DNA from 3 places in the Rossellomorea sp. ABR4_004 genome. Region 3 is predicted to be linked to each of the others. Evidence: a T-box and tRNA genes for the amino acid it is inferred to sense, from the RefSeq annotation. Region 3 holds a T-box; the other regions hold tRNA genes.

Region 1 (6,042 bases), 1.5 Mb from region 3:
GAACCAGCTGGCCTTAGCAGGTATCCTGGCAGACTGTGGAATGGCCAAGGTCAGTCCACACATATTAACGAAAGAACAGCCTTTAACAGAAAGTGAATTTAAAGAAGTAAAGCTCCATACAGCCAACGGTTATAAAATGGTTAAAGACACTCCATTGTTAAAAACGGAAACAAAACTGGCAATCTTTCAACATCATGAACGATTTGATGGTACCGGATACCCGTCATCCGAGAAAGATAATCGTATCCATCTTTACTCTCAGATTGTTGGAATCGCGGATGTCTTTCATGCCATGACATCAGAAAGAATATACAGAAGCAAGCAGCCTGTCTTCAAGGTACTGGATATGATCAGTGAAGATTTATTTGGTAAATTCGATATTAAAGTCGTTAACGGCCTTTTGCAATTACTGGGAGATCTAAGGACAGGTACCTCAGTAAGACTATCAACCGGCCAGTACGGAGAAGTGATGTATACCAAGCAAAACGCATATACAAAGCCCATCGTAAAAATAAACAAAACAGAAGAACTCGTAGATCTGTCTCAGCAAAAAGAGATTTATATATCAGAAGTTTTTGCTTGAAGTCATTATGAGTGAATCCTCTTAAGATCCGTCATAGCAACGTATTAAGTAAACCTCAGGTTAGTTTACTAATCTTTGGTTTATTTATTTAGATTTACCTCTTGCCAACCCGGCCAATAGTATGTATAATATTATTTGTTGTCCGAAAGGCATTACATACTGTTTCAGAAAAAAACTTTTCTAAAATAATAAAAATACCTTGACGGTAACGGCAGTAAATGATATATTATAAAGGTCGCTTCAAACAGAAGCACTTACACATTGAACCTTGAAAACTGAACAAAACAAGACAATACGTCAACGTTAATTCTAGATTTATTTTTAAAAGAGCTATTCAAACTTTTATCGGAGAGTTTGATCCTGGCTCAGGACGAACGCTGGCGGCGTGCCTAATACATGCAAGTCGAGCGGACTGATGGGAGCTTGCTCCCATCAGTCAGCGGCGGACGGGTGAGTAACACGTGGGTAACCTGCCTGTAAGACTGGGATAACTCCGGGAAACCGGGGCTAATACCGGATAACTCATTTCCTCGCATGAGGAAATGTTGAAAGGTGGCTTTTAGCTATCACTTACAGATGGACCCGCGGCGCATTAGCTAGTTGGTGAGGTAACGGCTCACCAAGGCGACGATGCGTAGCCGACCTGAGAGGGTGATCGGCCACACTGGGACTGAGACACGGCCCAGACTCCTACGGGAGGCAGCAGTAGGGAATCTTCCGCAATGGACGAAAGTCTGACGGAGCAACGCCGCGTGAGTGATGAAGGTTTTCGGATCGTAAAACTCTGTTGTTAGGGAAGAACAAGTACCGTTCGAATAGGGCGGTACCTTGACGGTACCTAACCAGAAAGCCACGGCTAACTACGTGCCAGCAGCCGCGGTAATACGTAGGTGGCAAGCGTTGTCCGGAATTATTGGGCGTAAAGCGCGCGCAGGTGGTTCCTTAAGTCTGATGTGAAAGCCCACGGCTCAACCGTGGAGGGTCATTGGAAACTGGGGGACTTGAGTGCAGAAGAGGAAAGTGGAATTCCAAGTGTAGCGGTGAAATGCGTAGATATTTGGAGGAACACCAGTGGCGAAGGCGACTTTCTGGTCTGTAACTGACACTGAGGCGCGAAAGCGTGGGGAGCAAACAGGATTAGATACCCTGGTAGTCCACGCCGTAAACGATGAGTGCTAAGTGTTAGGGGGTTTCCGCCCCTTAGTGCTGCAGCTAACGCATTAAGCACTCCGCCTGGGGAGTACGGTCGCAAGACTGAAACTCAAAGGAATTGACGGGGGCCCGCACAAGCGGTGGAGCATGTGGTTTAATTCGAAGCAACGCGAAGAACCTTACCAGGTCTTGACATCCTCTGACAACCCTAGAGATAGGGCTTTCCCCTTCGGGGGACAGAGTGACAGGTGGTGCATGGTTGTCGTCAGCTCGTGTCGTGAGATGTTGGGTTAAGTCCCGCAACGAGCGCAACCCTTGATCTTAGTTGCCAGCATTCAGTTGGGCACTCTAAGATGACTGCCGGTGACAAACCGGAGGAAGGTGGGGATGACGTCAAATCATCATGCCCCTTATGACCTGGGCTACACACGTGCTACAATGGACGGTACAAAGGGCAGCAAGACCGCGAGGTTTAGCCAATCCCATAAAACCGTTCTCAGTTCGGATTGTAGGCTGCAACTCGCCTACATGAAGCTGGAATCGCTAGTAATCGCGGATCAGCATGCCGCGGTGAATACGTTCCCGGGCCTTGTACACACCGCCCGTCACACCACGAGAGTTTGTAACACCCGAAGTCGGTGAGGTAACCTTTTGGAGCCAGCCGCCTAAGGTGGGACAGATGATTGGGGTGAAGTCGTAACAAGGTAGCCGTATCGGAAGGTGCGGCTGGATCACCTCCTTTCTAAGGAAGATTTACTAAACGTTTGACAAGTCGAAGTTTTGTTCAGTTTTGATGGTTTAATCATCACAAACAATGGTAAGCATTGCTTATCATTCATTTTTATGGAATATGGGCCTATAGCTCAGCTGGTTAGAGCGCACGCCTGATAAGCGTGAGGTCGGTGGTTCGAGTCCACTTAGGCCCACCATATTCTCGATACAAGGGGCCTTAGCTCAGCTGGGAGAGCGCCTGCTTTGCACGCAGGAGGTCAGCGGTTCGATCCCGCTAGGCTCCACCAAGGTTTTTTACGAAGCGTCAGCGGAGTAAAATAACCCTCCATATTGTCTCTTACGAGACACATGATTGTTCTTTGAAAACTAGATAAAGATAAATTGATAGTCAAGAAATTACCGAGTATCGCCATTTTAGGTTTTAAACCTGATGTAACAACCAATTCGGTTAAGTTATGAAGGGCGCACGGTGGATGCCTTGGCACTAGGAGCCGACGAAGGACGGGACTAACACCGATATGCTTTGGGGAGCTGTAAGTGAGCTTTGATCCAGAGATTTCCGAATGGGGGAACCCATTGTTCGTAATGGAACAATATCCTTACTTGAATACATAGAGTATGGAAGGCAGACCCAGGGAACTGAAACATCTAAGTACCTGGAGGAAGAGAAAGCAATTGCGATTCCCTGAGTAGCGGCGAGCGAAACGGGATGTAGCCCAAACCAAGAGGCTTGCCTCTTGGGGTTGTAGGACACTCTATACGGAGTTACAAAGGAATGAAGTAGACGAAGAAGTCTGGAAAGGCTCGTCAAAGAAGGTAACAACCCTGTAGTTGAAACTTCATTCCCTCTTGAGTGGATCCTGAGTACGGCGGGACACGTGAAATCCCGTCGGAAGCTGGGAGGACCATCTCCCAAGGCTAAATACTCCCTAGTGACCGATAGTGAACCAGTACCGTGAGGGAAAGGTGAAAAGCACCCCGGAAGGGGAGTGAAATAGAACCTGAAACCGTGTGCCTACAAGTAGTCAGAGCCCGTTAACGGGTGATGGCGTGCCTTTTGTAGAATGAACCGGCGAGTTACGATCCCATGCAAGGTTAAGTCGATGAGACGGAGCCGCAGCGAAAGCGAGTCTGAATAGGGCGAATTGAGTATGTGGTCGTAGACCCGAAACCAGGTGATCTACCCATGTCCAGGATGAAGTTCAGGTAACACTGAATGGAGGTCCGAACCCACGCACGTTGAAAAGTGCGGGGATGAGGTGTGGGTAGCGGAGAAATTCCAATCGAACTTGGAGATAGCTGGTTCTCTCCGAAATAGCTTTAGGGCTAGCCTCATGTGTAAGAGTCTTGGAGGTAGAGCACTGTTTGGACTAGGGGCCCTCATCGGGTTACCGAATTCAGACAAACTCCGAATGCCAAAGACTTATCCATGGGAGTCAGACTGCGAGTGATAAGATCCGTAGTCGAAAGGGAAACAGCCCAGACCACCAGCTAAGGTCCCAAAGTATACGTTAAGTGGAAAAGGATGTGGAGTTGCTTAGACAACCAGGATGTTGGCTTAGAAGCAGCCACCATTTAAAGAGTGCGTAATAGCTCACTGGTCGAGTGACTCTGCGCCGAAAATGTACCGGGGCTAAACGTATCACCGAAGCTGTGGATTGACACCTCTAGGTGTCAGTGGTAGGAGAGCGTTCTAAGGACTGCGAAGCTAGACCGTAAGGACTGGTGGAGTGCTTAGAAGTGAGAATGCCGGTATGAGTAGCGAAAGATGGGTGAGAATCCCATCCACCGAATGCCTAAGGTTTCCTGAGGAAGGCTCGTCCGCTCAGGGTTAGTCGGGACCTAAGTCGAGGCCGATAGGCGTAGACGATGGACAACAGGTTGATATTCCTGTACCACCTCTTTTCCGTTTGAGCAATGGGGGGACGCAGGAGGATAGGGTAAGCGCACTGCTGGATATGTGCGTCTAAGCAGTTAGGCTGATGATGAGGCAAATCCCATCATCGTGAAGGCTGAGCTGTGATAGCGAGCGAATTATAGTAGCGAAGTTCCTGATTCCACACTGCCAAGAAAAGCCTCTAGCGAGGAAAAAGGTGCCCGTACCGCAAACCGACACAGGTAGGCGAGGAGAGAATCCTAAGGTGAGCGAGAGAACTCTCGTTAAGGAACTCGGCAAAATGACCCCGTAACTTCGGGAGAAGGGGTGCTCTGGTAGGGTGCAAGCCCGAGAGAGCCGCAGTGAATAGGCCCAGGCGACTGTTTAGCAAAAACACAGGTCTCTGCGAAGCCGTAAGGCGAAGTATAGGGGCTGACGCCTGCCCGGTGCTGGAAGGTTAAGAGGAGTGCTTAGCGCAAGCGAAGGTGCGAATCGAAGCCCCAGTAAACGGCGGCCGTAACTATAACGGTCCTAAGGTAGCGAAATTCCTTGTCGGGTAAGTTCCGACCCGCACGAAAGGCGTAACGATCTGGGCACTGTCTCAACGAGAGACTCGGTGAAATTATAGTACCTGTGAAGATGCAGGTTACCCGCGACAGGACGGAAAGACCCCGTGGAGCTTTACTGTAGCCTGATATTGAATTTTGGTACAGCTTGTACAGGATAGGTAGGAGCCTTGGAAGCCGGAGCGCCAGCTTCGGTGGAGGCATCGGTGGGATACTACCCTGGCTGTATTGAAATTCTAACCCGCGCCCCTTATCGGGGTGGGAGACAGTGTCAGGTGGGCAGTTTGACTGGGGCGGTCGCCTCCTAAAGAGTAACGGAGGCGCCCAAAGGTTCCCTCAGAATGGTTGGAAATCATTCGCAGAGTGTAAAGGCACAAGGGAGCTTGACTGCGAGACCTACAAGTCGAGCAGGGACGAAAGTCGGGCTTAGTGATCCGGTGGTTCCGCATGGAAGGGCCATCGCTCAACGGATAAAAGCTACCCCGGGGATAACAGGCTTATCTCCCCCAAGAGTCCACATCGACGGGGAGGTTTGGCACCTCGATGTCGGCTCATCGCATCCTGGGGCTGTAGTCGGTCCCAAGGGTTGGGCTGTTCGCCCATTAAAGCGGTACGCGAGCTGGGTTCAGAACGTCGTGAGACAGTTCGGTCCCTATCCGTCGTGGGCGCAGGAAATTTGAGAGGAGCTGTCCTTAGTACGAGAGGACCGGGATGGACGCACCGCTGGTGTACCAGTTGTCTTGCCAAAGGCATCGCTGGGTAGCTATGTGCGGAAGGGATAAGTGCTGAAAGCATCTAAGCATGAAGCCCCCCTCGAGATGAGATTTCCCATCACGTATGTGAGTAAGATCCCTAGAAGATGACTAGGTAGATAGGTCAGAGATGGAAGCATGGCGACATGTGGAGTTGACTGATACTAATCGATCGAGGACTTAACCACAAAGAGTCATTTTTAAATGAACAACATTGGTCGGTATTCGGCTTTCTTGACATCAATTCTTTATCTAGTTTTGAAGGAACAACCCTTCAATTGAATATTGTCTGGTGACAATGGCGAAGAGGTCACACCCGTTCCCATGCCGAACACGGAAGTTAAGCTCTTCAGCGCCGATGGTAGTTGGGGGATCTCCCCC
Region 2 (6,042 bases), 1.5 Mb from region 3:
AACAGTCATCATTCCAATGGCTGATGGTGGTGAAGGCACGGTCGATGCCATGATGAGTATCATGAATGGGGAAACAAGATCGGCTCAAGTGAGCGATCCCCTGGGCCGTGAAATTTCAGCAACTTTTGGCTGGGTACCGGAAACAAAGACAGCCGTTATTGAAACAGCAGCTGCTTCCGGGTTGACTTTGTTAAAAGAAAGTGAGTTGGACCCGGGAGTAGCTTCTACTTTCGGGACCGGGGAGCTAGTAAGATCCGCTTTAGACCTCGGAGCAGAGAACATCATCCTTGGGTTGGGAGGTAGTGCAACCGTTGATGGAGGGACAGGGTTCCTTCAGGCGTTAGGCATCCGTTTCTTCAATAAACAGGGTGATGTGCTTGAAGCGGGAGGGAACATGCTTGGAGAAATCCAATCCATCGATGATACTCAGTTTGATCAAAGGCTTAAGCGAGTTAAGTGGATAGTCGCTTCAGACGTAACGAACCCTCTTTTGGGGAATGTAGGGGCTGTGACCATATTTGGGCCTCAAAAAGGTGTCAAAGTTGAAACACTTGCGGCCTTTGAACGAGGAATGGAGCATTTTGCTGAAAAGGTGGTTGAACATACGGGACTGGATTGCAGCCTTGAACAAGGAAGTGGAGCTGCCGGCGGGCTGGGCTTTTCCCTTCTTTCTTTTTTTCAACCAGTATTCGAGAGTGGTTTTAGTATAATCGCAAAAGAGAGCTGCCTGGAGGATCACTTGAAAGACGCGGCACTCGTTTTGACTGGAGAAGGGAAGGTTGATGTTCAATCCCTTTATGGAAAAGTACCTGTAGGCATCGGGAGAACAGCTGGACAATATGGGATTCCAGTAGCGGTGTTTGCAGGAAAAATTGAAGGTGACTTGGAACTTCTCCATTCTGAAGGTATTCAACTAATTCTTCCAATTGTCAATGGACCTATGACATTAACGGAGGCCATGACCAACGGAAGTGCATTGTTGGAAGAAGCGGCTTCAAGGTTGATGAGAACCTATGAGTTATTTAGCGAGGCGGGAAACAAACCAGTTTAATCTTGTATTTTTGTAGTGCCCTTCCGTTCAGGATTAAGGAAGGGCACTTGCTGGTCTTCCACTATTCACTTAAAAACGTTTTTGCCATCACTACCGCTATTACTTCACCCCGTGCACACAGCTTTCCTTCTGCAAACACTTCTGTTTCCACTCTGAATTTCTTAGGATGAACTTCATGAACGGTGCCCACCGCTTTTAACGGAACGTGGTGAGGTGTGGGTTTGATAAAGTCAACATGTAATGAAGCAGTGACGAAACGTGGAGGCTCTTGACCACCACCAATCACTTCACCGTTTTTTCGATGAAGAGCAATCGCGGCTGAACCAGTGCCGTGGCAATCGATTAAGGAAGCAATCAAACCTCCATAGACGAAGCCTGGCAAGGCAGTGTGTTCCGGTTTAGGTGTATACATTGTAATCGTATGACCATCTTCAAATCCAGTACGAAAATGATGACCTTCCTTATTGAGCCGGCCGCAGCCATAACACCACGCAAACTCATCTGGATAATCATCTTGAATGGCACGAGTGACTTCATTCATTTTTACATTCTCCCTTCATCCCAAACTCTTTCTCTATTAGTTTTCTATTAACGTTCTGAAATTCCTTTATTGGTTTATGTAATGGATTTTACAAAATAACCAGTAGTGGTTAGTATAATGTGGATATCCCTTCTCCTCCCTCTGAGATCTCGTGGTTTAATAGAGTACTACGGAATTGACCTCATAGATTATAAACGTGAACAAATGGCCAATAAAAAACGTAATGAGTTCCTCACCACATTTTCCACTACATATTGGATCATTTAGAAGATGAGTGTCCCCATTCCTGGAAAGGTACTGTTTCTTTCTATTACTAGTGCGTCAGATCACAATTCAGAAGAATGGAAGAAACAGAAAATCCATTCTTCTGAAATAAAATTGTAAAAGGTTTAAAATACTATTGACTCTTTATAGTAGAAGATGCTATTATATTCCTTGTCGCCAAAACGACGCGAAAAACAAATTTCAAATAAAGCTTGACGTTATATGACGAAAAATGTTATATTTAAGAGGTGCTCATGAGAGCCCAACGTTATATTGAACCTTGAAAACTGAACAAAACAAGACAATACGTCAACGTTAATTCTAGATTTATTTTTAAAGAGCTATTCAAACTTTTATCGGAGAGTTTGATCCTGGCTCAGGACGAACGCTGGCGGCGTGCCTAATACATGCAAGTCGAGCGGATTGATGGGAGCTTGCTCCCATCAGTCAGCGGCGGACGGGTGAGTAACACGTGGGTAACCTGCCTGTAAGACTGGGATAACTCCGGGAAACCGGGGCTAATACCGGATAACTCATTTCCTCGCATGAGGAAATGTTGAAAGGTGGCTTTTAGCTATCACTTACAGATGGACCCGCGGCGCATTAGCTAGTTGGTGAGGTAACGGCTCACCAAGGCGACGATGCGTAGCCGACCTGAGAGGGTGATCGGCCACACTGGGACTGAGACACGGCCCAGACTCCTACGGGAGGCAGCAGTAGGGAATCTTCCGCAATGGACGAAAGTCTGACGGAGCAACGCCGCGTGAGTGATGAAGGTTTTCGGATCGTAAAACTCTGTTGTTAGGGAAGAACAAGTACCGTTCGAATAGGGCGGTACCTTGACGGTACCTAACCAGAAAGCCACGGCTAACTACGTGCCAGCAGCCGCGGTAATACGTAGGTGGCAAGCGTTGTCCGGAATTATTGGGCGTAAAGCGCGCGCAGGTGGTTCCTTAAGTCTGATGTGAAAGCCCACGGCTCAACCGTGGAGGGTCATTGGAAACTGGGGGACTTGAGTGCAGAAGAGGAAAGTGGAATTCCAAGTGTAGCGGTGAAATGCGTAGATATTTGGAGGAACACCAGTGGCGAAGGCGACTTTCTGGTCTGTAACTGACACTGAGGCGCGAAAGCGTGGGGAGCAAACAGGATTAGATACCCTGGTAGTCCACGCCGTAAACGATGAGTGCTAAGTGTTAGGGGGTTTCCGCCCCTTAGTGCTGCAGCTAACGCATTAAGCACTCCGCCTGGGGAGTACGGTCGCAAGACTGAAACTCAAAGGAATTGACGGGGGCCCGCACAAGCGGTGGAGCATGTGGTTTAATTCGAAGCAACGCGAAGAACCTTACCAGGTCTTGACATCCTCTGACAACCCTAGAGATAGGGCTTTCCCCTTCGGGGGACAGAGTGACAGGTGGTGCATGGTTGTCGTCAGCTCGTGTCGTGAGATGTTGGGTTAAGTCCCGCAACGAGCGCAACCCTTGATCTTAGTTGCCAGCATTCAGTTGGGCACTCTAAGATGACTGCCGGTGACAAACCGGAGGAAGGTGGGGATGACGTCAAATCATCATGCCCCTTATGACCTGGGCTACACACGTGCTACAATGGACGGTACAAAGGGCAGCAAGACCGCGAGGTTTAGCCAATCCCATAAAACCGTTCTCAGTTCGGATTGTAGGCTGCAACTCGCCTACATGAAGCTGGAATCGCTAGTAATCGCGGATCAGCATGCCGCGGTGAATACGTTCCCGGGCCTTGTACACACCGCCCGTCACACCACGAGAGTTTGTAACACCCGAAGTCGGTGAGGTAACCTTTTGGAGCCAGCCGCCTAAGGTGGGACAGATGATTGGGGTGAAGTCGTAACAAGGTAGCCGTATCGGAAGGTGCGGCTGGATCACCTCCTTTCTAAGGAAGATTTACTAAACGTTTGACAAGTCGAAGTTTTGTTCAGTTTTGATGGTTTAATCATCACAAACAATGGTAAGCATTGCTTATCATTCATTTTTATGGAATATGGGCCTATAGCTCAGCTGGTTAGAGCGCACGCCTGATAAGCGTGAGGTCGGTGGTTCGAGTCCACTTAGGCCCACCATATTCTCGATACAAGGGGCCTTAGCTCAGCTGGGAGAGCGCCTGCTTTGCACGCAGGAGGTCAGCGGTTCGATCCCGCTAGGCTCCACCAAGGTTTTTTACGAAGCGTCAGCGGAGTAAAATAACCCTCCATATTGTCTCTTACGAGACACATGATTGTTCTTTGAAAACTAGATAAAGATAAATTGATAGTCAAGAAATTACCGAGTATCGCCATTTTAGGTTTTAAACCTGATGTAACAACCAATTCGGTTAAGTTATGAAGGGCGCACGGTGGATGCCTTGGCACTAGGAGCCGACGAAGGACGGGACTAACACCGATATGCTTTGGGGAGCTGTAAGTGAGCTTTGATCCAGAGATTTCCGAATGGGGGAACCCATTGTTCGTAATGGAACAATATCCTTACTTGAATACATAGAGTATGGAAGGCAGACCCAGGGAACTGAAACATCTAAGTACCTGGAGGAAGAGAAAGCAATTGCGATTCCCTGAGTAGCGGCGAGCGAAACGGGATGTAGCCCAAACCAAGAGGCTTGCCTCTTGGGGTTGTAGGACACTCTATACGGAGTTACAAAGGAATGAAGTAGACGAAGAAGTCTGGAAAGGCTCGTCAAAGAAGGTAACAACCCTGTAGTTGAAACTTCATTCCCTCTTGAGTGGATCCTGAGTACGGCGGGACACGTGAAATCCCGTCGGAAGCTGGGAGGACCATCTCCCAAGGCTAAATACTCCCTAGTGACCGATAGTGAACCAGTACCGTGAGGGAAAGGTGAAAAGCACCCCGGAAGGGGAGTGAAATAGAACCTGAAACCGTGTGCCTACAAGTAGTCAGAGCCCGTTAACGGGTGATGGCGTGCCTTTTGTAGAATGAACCGGCGAGTTACGATCCCATGCAAGGTTAAGTCGATGAGACGGAGCCGCAGCGAAAGCGAGTCTGAATAGGGCGAATTGAGTATGTGGTCGTAGACCCGAAACCAGGTGATCTACCCATGTCCAGGATGAAGTTCAGGTAACACTGAATGGAGGTCCGAACCCACGCACGTTGAAAAGTGCGGGGATGAGGTGTGGGTAGCGGAGAAATTCCAATCGAACTTGGAGATAGCTGGTTCTCTCCGAAATAGCTTTAGGGCTAGCCTCATGTGTAAGAGTCTTGGAGGTAGAGCACTGTTTGGACTAGGGGCCCTCATCGGGTTACCGAATTCAGACAAACTCCGAATGCCAAAGACTTATCCATGGGAGTCAGACTGCGAGTGATAAGATCCGTAGTCGAAAGGGAAACAGCCCAGACCACCAGCTAAGGTCCCAAAGTATACGTTAAGTGGAAAAGGATGTGGAGTTGCTTAGACAACCAGGATGTTGGCTTAGAAGCAGCCACCATTTAAAGAGTGCGTAATAGCTCACTGGTCGAGTGACTCTGCGCCGAAAATGTACCGGGGCTAAACGTATCACCGAAGCTGTGGATTGACACCTCTAGGTGTCAGTGGTAGGAGAGCGTTCTAAGGACTGCGAAGCTAGACCGTAAGGACTGGTGGAGTGCTTAGAAGTGAGAATGCCGGTATGAGTAGCGAAAGATGGGTGAGAATCCCATCCACCGAATGCCTAAGGTTTCCTGAGGAAGGCTCGTCCGCTCAGGGTTAGTCGGGACCTAAGTCGAGGCCGATAGGCGTAGACGATGGACAACAGGTTGATATTCCTGTACCACCTCTTTTCCGTTTGAGCAATGGGGGGACGCAGGAGGATAGGGTAAGCGCACTGCTGGATATGTGCGTCTAAGCAGTTAGGCTGATGATGAGGCAAATCCCATCATCGCATAAGGCTGAGCTGTGATAGCGAGCGAATTATAGTAGCGAAGTTCCTGATTCCACACTGCCAAGAAAAGCCTCTAGCGAGGAAAAAGGTGCCCGTACCGCAAACCGACACAGGTAGGCGAGGAGAGAATCCTAAGGTGAGCGAGAGAACTCTCGTTAAGGAACTCGGCAAAATGACCCCGTAACTTCGGGAGAAGGGGTGCTCTGGTAGGGTGCAAGCCCGAGAGAGCCGCAGTGAATAGGCCCAGGCGACTGTTTAGCAAAAACACAGGTCTCTGCGAAGCCG
Region 3 (6,042 bases):
CTTTAGGCTTGTCTTTTTGACAACCGAATTGTTAATCGTTACCTACATTGTACACCACTTTAACACGGAGTTAAATGGATTTGACCCATTCTTCTACAATTTGCAGGGCTTCTTCTACTTTTTCCGGGTGTTTCCCCCCGGCTTGAGCCATGTCCGGACGGCCACCGCCTCCTCCACCACAGCGTGAAGCCACTTCTTTAACAAGTTTTCCAGCATGATATCCTTTTTCGACTAAATCCTTCGTAACTCCTGCAATGATCGTAACTTTGTCGTCTCCAGTTGTTGCCAGCACAATAACCCCGGAGCCCAATTTCAGTTTAAGATCATCCATCATTGTACGTAATCCATTGCTATCTCCAGCAGCCACTTTCGCGGAAAGAACATTCACCCCGTCAATGACTTTGACTTGATCCGTTAAGCTACCTGCTTCTATGTTAGACAACTTTGCGGATAATGATTCATTTTCTCTCTGAAGCTCTTTCATTTCTACTAATAAAGAGTCCACGCGGTTGACGACTTCTTTAGGATTCGCTTTAAGTTTGCCTGCTACATCCTTCAGTTGAGAAACCTGATCATTTAACACTTTATAAGCATTCTCTGCTGTAACAGCTTCAATCCTTCTCGTGCCTGCTCCGATTCCACTTTCAGAGAGAATCTTAAATAATCCGATTTCAGACGTGTTCGATACATGACAGCCACCACAAAGTTCTAAGCTATATTCTCCAATCGATACGACGCGAACTTCTTCGCCGTATTTTTCACCGAATAAAGCCATAGCCCCCATCCCTTTTGCCTCTGATAATGATTTCAGGGCTGTGTTCACTGAAATAGCCTTCCAAACCTTTTCATTGACAATGGTTTCGATTTTCTCAATCTCTTCCTGGGAAACAGAACCGAAATGAGAGAAGTCGAATCGCAGGCGATCTGGTTCCACTAATGAACCTGCCTGGTTTACATGATCTCCAAGAACATCTTTCAATGCCTGATGAAGGATGTGTGTAGCTGTGTGATTTTTCTCGACTCTTGTTCTGGATTCACGGGATACTTTAGCAAGCACCTGTGCATGTTGCTCTAATGTACCTTCTTCAACGATGGCAGAGTGAAGGTTTTGGCCATTAGGCGCTTTCTTGACGTTTGTCACCAAAACTTTCACACCCATAGCTTCAATGTATCCTTTATCGCCGATTTGTCCGCCGCTCTCTGCGTAGAAAGGTGTCTGGTCAAGGATGAATTGGCATTCCTGTCCTTTATCTACTTTCGGCTGGCGCTCATTGTCAACCAACAGTTCAAGTATAGTAGCAGTCGTTTCTAAAGTATCATACCCTACAAAGCGACTTTCTACCGTGATATCACTAAGGACTCCACCCTGCACTTGCATGCTTCCTACATCCTGGCGAGCCGACCTCGCTCTTTCACGCTGAGCTTCCATTTCTTTCTCAAAACCATCATGATCAACTGTTAATCCTTCTTCTTCTGCATATTCTTCCGTTAATTCAACCGGGAATCCGTACGTATCATACAAACGGAAGACATCCTCACCAGGAACGATCTTGTTACCTTCAGATTTTTGTACCTTGATGATGGAAGAAAGAATAGCTAGCCCCTCGTTCAATGTTTCGTGGAAGCGATCTTCTTCATTTTTCACTACTTTTTGGATGAATTCCGCCTTTTGCTTCACTTCAGGATAGAAATCAACCATGATTTCAGAAACAACCGGGACCAATTCATACATGAATGGACGATTGATTTCAATTTGTTTCGCAAATCGAACTGCACGGCGAAGCAGTCTTCTTAATACATAGCCGCGGCCCTCATTGGAAGGAAGAGCTCCGTCACCGATGGCGAAGGAAACCGTTCTGATATGATCAGCGATGACTTTGAACGCTACGTCGATGTCACTGTCTTTTCCGTAAGACTTACCGGAAATCTCTTCTGTCGCCTTTATGATCGGAATGAATAAATCGGTATCAAAGTTTGTAGGTACTTCTTGTACAACACATGCCATACGTTCAAGTCCCATTCCGGTATCGATATTTTTCTTAGGAAGCGGAGTGTACGTTCCGTCAGGGTTATGATTGAATTGTGAAAACACAAGATTCCATACCTCAAGGTAACGATCATTTTCTCCACCCGGATATAATTCAGGGTCTTCAGGATTGTCCCCATATTCCGGCCCGCGATCGTAGAAAATTTCTGTATTCGGGCCACTTGGACCTTCCCCGATATCCCAGAAGTTCCCTTCAATGCGGATGATTCGTTCAGCTGGTACGCCTACTTTTTTGTTCCAGATGTCAAATGCTTCATGATCTTCGGGGTGAATGGTAACGGAAAGCTTCTCGGGGTCAAATCCGACCCATTTCGCGTCGGTCAAAAATTCCCAAGCCCATTCAATTGCTTCTACTTTAAAATATTCTCCGATCGAGAAGTTTCCAAGCATTTCGAAAAACGTGTGATGGCGTGCTGTTTTCCCTACATTTTCAATATCATTTGTACGAATTGACTTTTGGGCATTCACGATTCTTGGATTTTGAGGGATGACACGTCCGTCAAAATATTTCTTTAATGTCGCTACCCCACTATTGATCCATAAAAGGGACGGATCCTCATGCGGAACCAATGATGCACTTGGTTCCACCCCGTGTCCTTTTTCCTGAAAGAAATCTAAAAACTTCTGACGAATTTCTGCGCCTGTTAATTTGTTCATGTCAAGCTTCCTCCTTTATATGTATGGTTAAAAAAGAATACAAAAAAGCCCTCATCCCTAAAACAGGGACGAGAGCTGTTTCTCGCGGTACCACCCTGGTTATGAATAAAGGAAAGCACTTCCGCTTTTCTTATATTCATCCCTCAAAACACCTTAACGCGGATAGACGGCAGGCTTTACCTGCACTCAGGATTAGCATTCGGTTATCCTTCATCTAAAATCCCTTACAGCCTGGGGGATTCCTCTCTGGTAGATGGGCTATAACGTACTCGATCCTTCATTGCTTTTATTTTATACGAATACTTGTATATGTTGGATTATAGAAATATTCACTGTATTTGTCAATGTTGATTCTTATTTTTTCAGTTAATCTTTCCCTGCTGCATGAATGAAATGGGTTCGTCCGTGTAAAATCGCTACTTTTACCACAGCTAAAAAAGGGACTGCAACAATCATGCCGATCACACCACCTACTTCACCACCAATGATAAGGGCAGCCATAATAAAAAGTGGATGCATATGAAGGCTTTTTCCGACAATGAGGGGCGATAAGATATTGCCCTCCAGGAATTGGAGAACTACGACCATGATGACGACATATATCATCATATTGACGGAGATCGTACTTGCCACAATGGCAGCTGGAACCGCTCCGATAATCGGTCCGAAATAGGGTATGACATTGGTTACTCCAATGATCAAACCGAGGATCAAGGGATACTTCATACCAACCAACCAGAGTGTTAATGCGGAAAGTCCTCCAATGATCAAACAAACTAAAAGCTGTCCCCGGATATAGCCTCCCAACGATTCATCCACATCCTTTGAAAATGAAATCGCGCTATTCCTCCATTTTTTGGGGGTAAGCTGCCACAGAAATTTTTTCACTTTCGTCATATCCTTTAATAAATAAAAGGATACAAAGGGAATGATCGCAACAAGCAGCAAGCTGTTCATAAACTTCATCACAGTGGCCAGAACGACTGCGACAAGTCCAGTCAACCAGGCTTCGATCCCGTCAATTCTTTCCTCTAATTGAGATTGTATTCCGTCAGGCCAAGTGGAAGTCTCGCTTTGCACATAGTCCAGCCATCTCTGATATTGTTTTGTAAAAAGTGGCGCATTCTCAGATAAATCCTTCAGCTGATGTATGATGATTGGTGTTCCTTTATATACCGCGTATCCTAATCCTCCGAAGAAAAGGATGTAGATGAGCATGATGGCTATTCCTCTATGAATACCCGCCTCATGGATTTTCTCTACTATTGGATGAAGTAAATAGGCAATGAACCCCCCTATCAAGAAGGGTAGGAGCGAAAAGAACAAAACCTCCAGAACCGGATGCCATACAGGCTTTAATAAGTACAGAATATATAGGAATAAAGAAAGAATAAGAGCTATTGAAAGTCGGTACAACCATTTGGCATAGGGTCTCTTTTCCATCATCAACACTCCCTTCTCTTCTATATTGTTGGATGATGGAAGGGTGTTTTATTCATTTAGGTTAACATAAAAAAAGACTGACCCGAGAGTCAGCCTTTTTAGCTGTTAAAAAAGTTTCTTTACTTGTTTACGAATTCGTTTCATTTGTCTTTGGTTCATCATATTGGATCTTTGAGAATAGATAGAAGCAGCGATTCCTGCTCCAAAACCAACGATGGATGCAAATGTTTTGTTCAAGAAAGACACCTCTTCCTAGCTTAGTCGGCGTTCTTCCTCATCAAACAAGTCGTCTAAGGAGCTCAGTGATCCATCCTCTTCCACTTGATGAGTATGAATGACTCCCTTGGACAAGGAAAGCTCTATATAGCAACCCCAACAATAATATTGGTTGATGCCGATCTTTCCGATATCTTTGCTCTGACAATTTGGACACTTCATCGGTAAGGTTCACCTCTATTACACCAAACCTGGTGTGTATTCCCTACCATCATGACCAATCCGAGCTCGTTTTATACTTGTTCAATGAGAATATCCGCCCAAACGATGTTTAATCACCGTTCTTATATAGTGTGGGATATTTTCTTGATTTTATAAAGAGTAACCTTTTCCAAAGCACCCACCTAAATTTATTTATTAGGTTGCCTGCTCACTTACTTCCTTCACATAATCAACCTCAAACCCCAGATCTTCAAGCATTTGGTGATCGGCTGTCCCTTCCTGGCCGGCTGTCGTTAAGTAATCACCAACGAAAATCGAGTTGGCTGGATAAAGTCCCAGTGGCTGTAAGCTGCGAAGATTCACTTCCCGTCCCCCTGAAATACGGATCTCTTTTGTCGGGTTGATGAAGCGCATCAAACAAAGAACCTTCAAACAATATCTCGGATCGAGGTCGTTTGTTCCTTCAAGAGGTGTACCATCTATAGCATGTAAAAAGTTCACTGGAATGGAGTCGGCATCCAGCACCTTTAAACTGCGGGACATATCAACCACATCCTGCAATGTCTCTTTCATGCCTACAATGATTCCGGAACAGGGAGAAATCCCTTGTGCTTTCGCTTGTTCAACGGTATTCACCCTGTCTTCATAGGTATGGGAAGTGGTGATGTTTTCATGATGGTTCTCTGAAGTATTGATGTTATGGTTATAACGGTCCACCCCTGCTTCCTTTAACCGTTTCGCCTGATCGCCTTTTAATAAGCCTAAACATGCACATACTTTTAAGTTATACTGCTCTTTGATTTCCTTTACTGCCGAAACCACATGATCGACTTCACGATTGCTCGGTCCCCTTCCACTCGCCACAATACAATACGTTCCCACATTAAGCTGGTGAGCATTTTTGGCCCCTTTTAATATCGTCTCTTTATCCACCATGCGATATTTCTCGATCGGAGCATTCGAAACAATGGACTGCGAACAATAGCCGCAGTTTTCAGGGCATAAACCTGATTTCGTATTGATGATCATATTTAATTTCACTTTGTTCCCATAATAATGTTTTCGAATCAGGTAAGCGCTATGCAATAATTCCAGAAGCTCATCATCCCGACTTTGTAAAATCGATAAAGCCTCTTCATTTGTGATTTCTTCTCCCTCGATCACTCCAAGTGCCAGTTCCTTCCACGTTTTCATGTGAAATTCCTCCCCTTTTATGCCGCTCTTTTTATATTCTTGAATGTACTCTTTGATAAGACCGATTTCTCCAGGCGATGAGCCATTATTCCAGCACATACGGCTAATATGATATCCTTCGGTAAAGGAACCACCATCCAGGCCCATGCAAGTTTATATGTAAACCCTTCAGGGGCTGCAGCCCAAAGCTTGTATGCTGCATACATCCAGTTCGTACCGACCACATAATTAACAGTCATCCCGACTAGTGCCGCAAAAATGTA

The links. A T-box is a leader RNA that pairs with one kind of tRNA and senses whether it is charged. The one in region 3 lies ahead of alaS (alanine--tRNA ligase), so its partner is inferred to be a tRNA-Ala.
Region 1: it has a tRNA-Ala gene. The T-box ahead of alaS (alanine--tRNA ligase) is inferred to sense a tRNA for this amino acid. The anticodon was not compared.
Region 2: it has a tRNA-Ala gene. The T-box ahead of alaS (alanine--tRNA ligase) is inferred to sense a tRNA for this amino acid. The anticodon was not compared.

Annotation. Positions count from the first base shown of each region.
Region 1 covers NZ_JBSWVM010000001.1:2,357,813-2,363,854, forward strand. Annotated here, with positions in the region: gene ACXAF2_RS11900 (HD-GYP domain-containing protein) at 1-583, shown strand, start outside; rRNA gene ACXAF2_RS11905 (16S ribosomal RNA) at 926-2,477, shown strand; tRNA gene ACXAF2_RS11910 (tRNA-Ile) at 2,588-2,664, shown strand; tRNA gene ACXAF2_RS11915 (tRNA-Ala) at 2,679-2,754, shown strand; rRNA gene ACXAF2_RS11920 (23S ribosomal RNA) at 2,914-5,849, shown strand; rRNA gene rrf (5S ribosomal RNA) at 5,950-6,042, shown strand, end outside.
Region 2 covers NZ_JBSWVM010000001.1:2,381,576-2,387,617, forward strand. Annotated here, with positions in the region: gene ACXAF2_RS12030 (glycerate kinase) at 1-1,051, shown strand, start outside; gene ACXAF2_RS12035 (PaaI family thioesterase) at 1,113-1,592, opposite strand; rRNA gene ACXAF2_RS12040 (16S ribosomal RNA) at 2,210-3,761, shown strand; tRNA gene ACXAF2_RS12045 (tRNA-Ile) at 3,872-3,948, shown strand; tRNA gene ACXAF2_RS12050 (tRNA-Ala) at 3,963-4,038, shown strand; rRNA gene ACXAF2_RS12055 (23S ribosomal RNA) at 4,198-6,042, shown strand, end outside.
Region 3 covers NZ_JBSWVM010000001.1:888,967-895,008, forward strand. Annotated here, with positions in the region: gene alaS (alanine--tRNA ligase) at 71-2,704, opposite strand; T-box leader at 2,766-2,994, opposite strand; gene ACXAF2_RS04925 (AI-2E family transporter) at 3,071-4,147, opposite strand; gene ACXAF2_RS04930 (YrzQ family protein) at 4,253-4,384, opposite strand; gene ACXAF2_RS04935 (hypothetical protein) at 4,400-4,585, opposite strand; gene bioB (biotin synthase BioB) at 4,781-5,779, opposite strand; gene ACXAF2_RS04945 (biotin transporter BioY) at 5,797-6,042, opposite strand, start outside.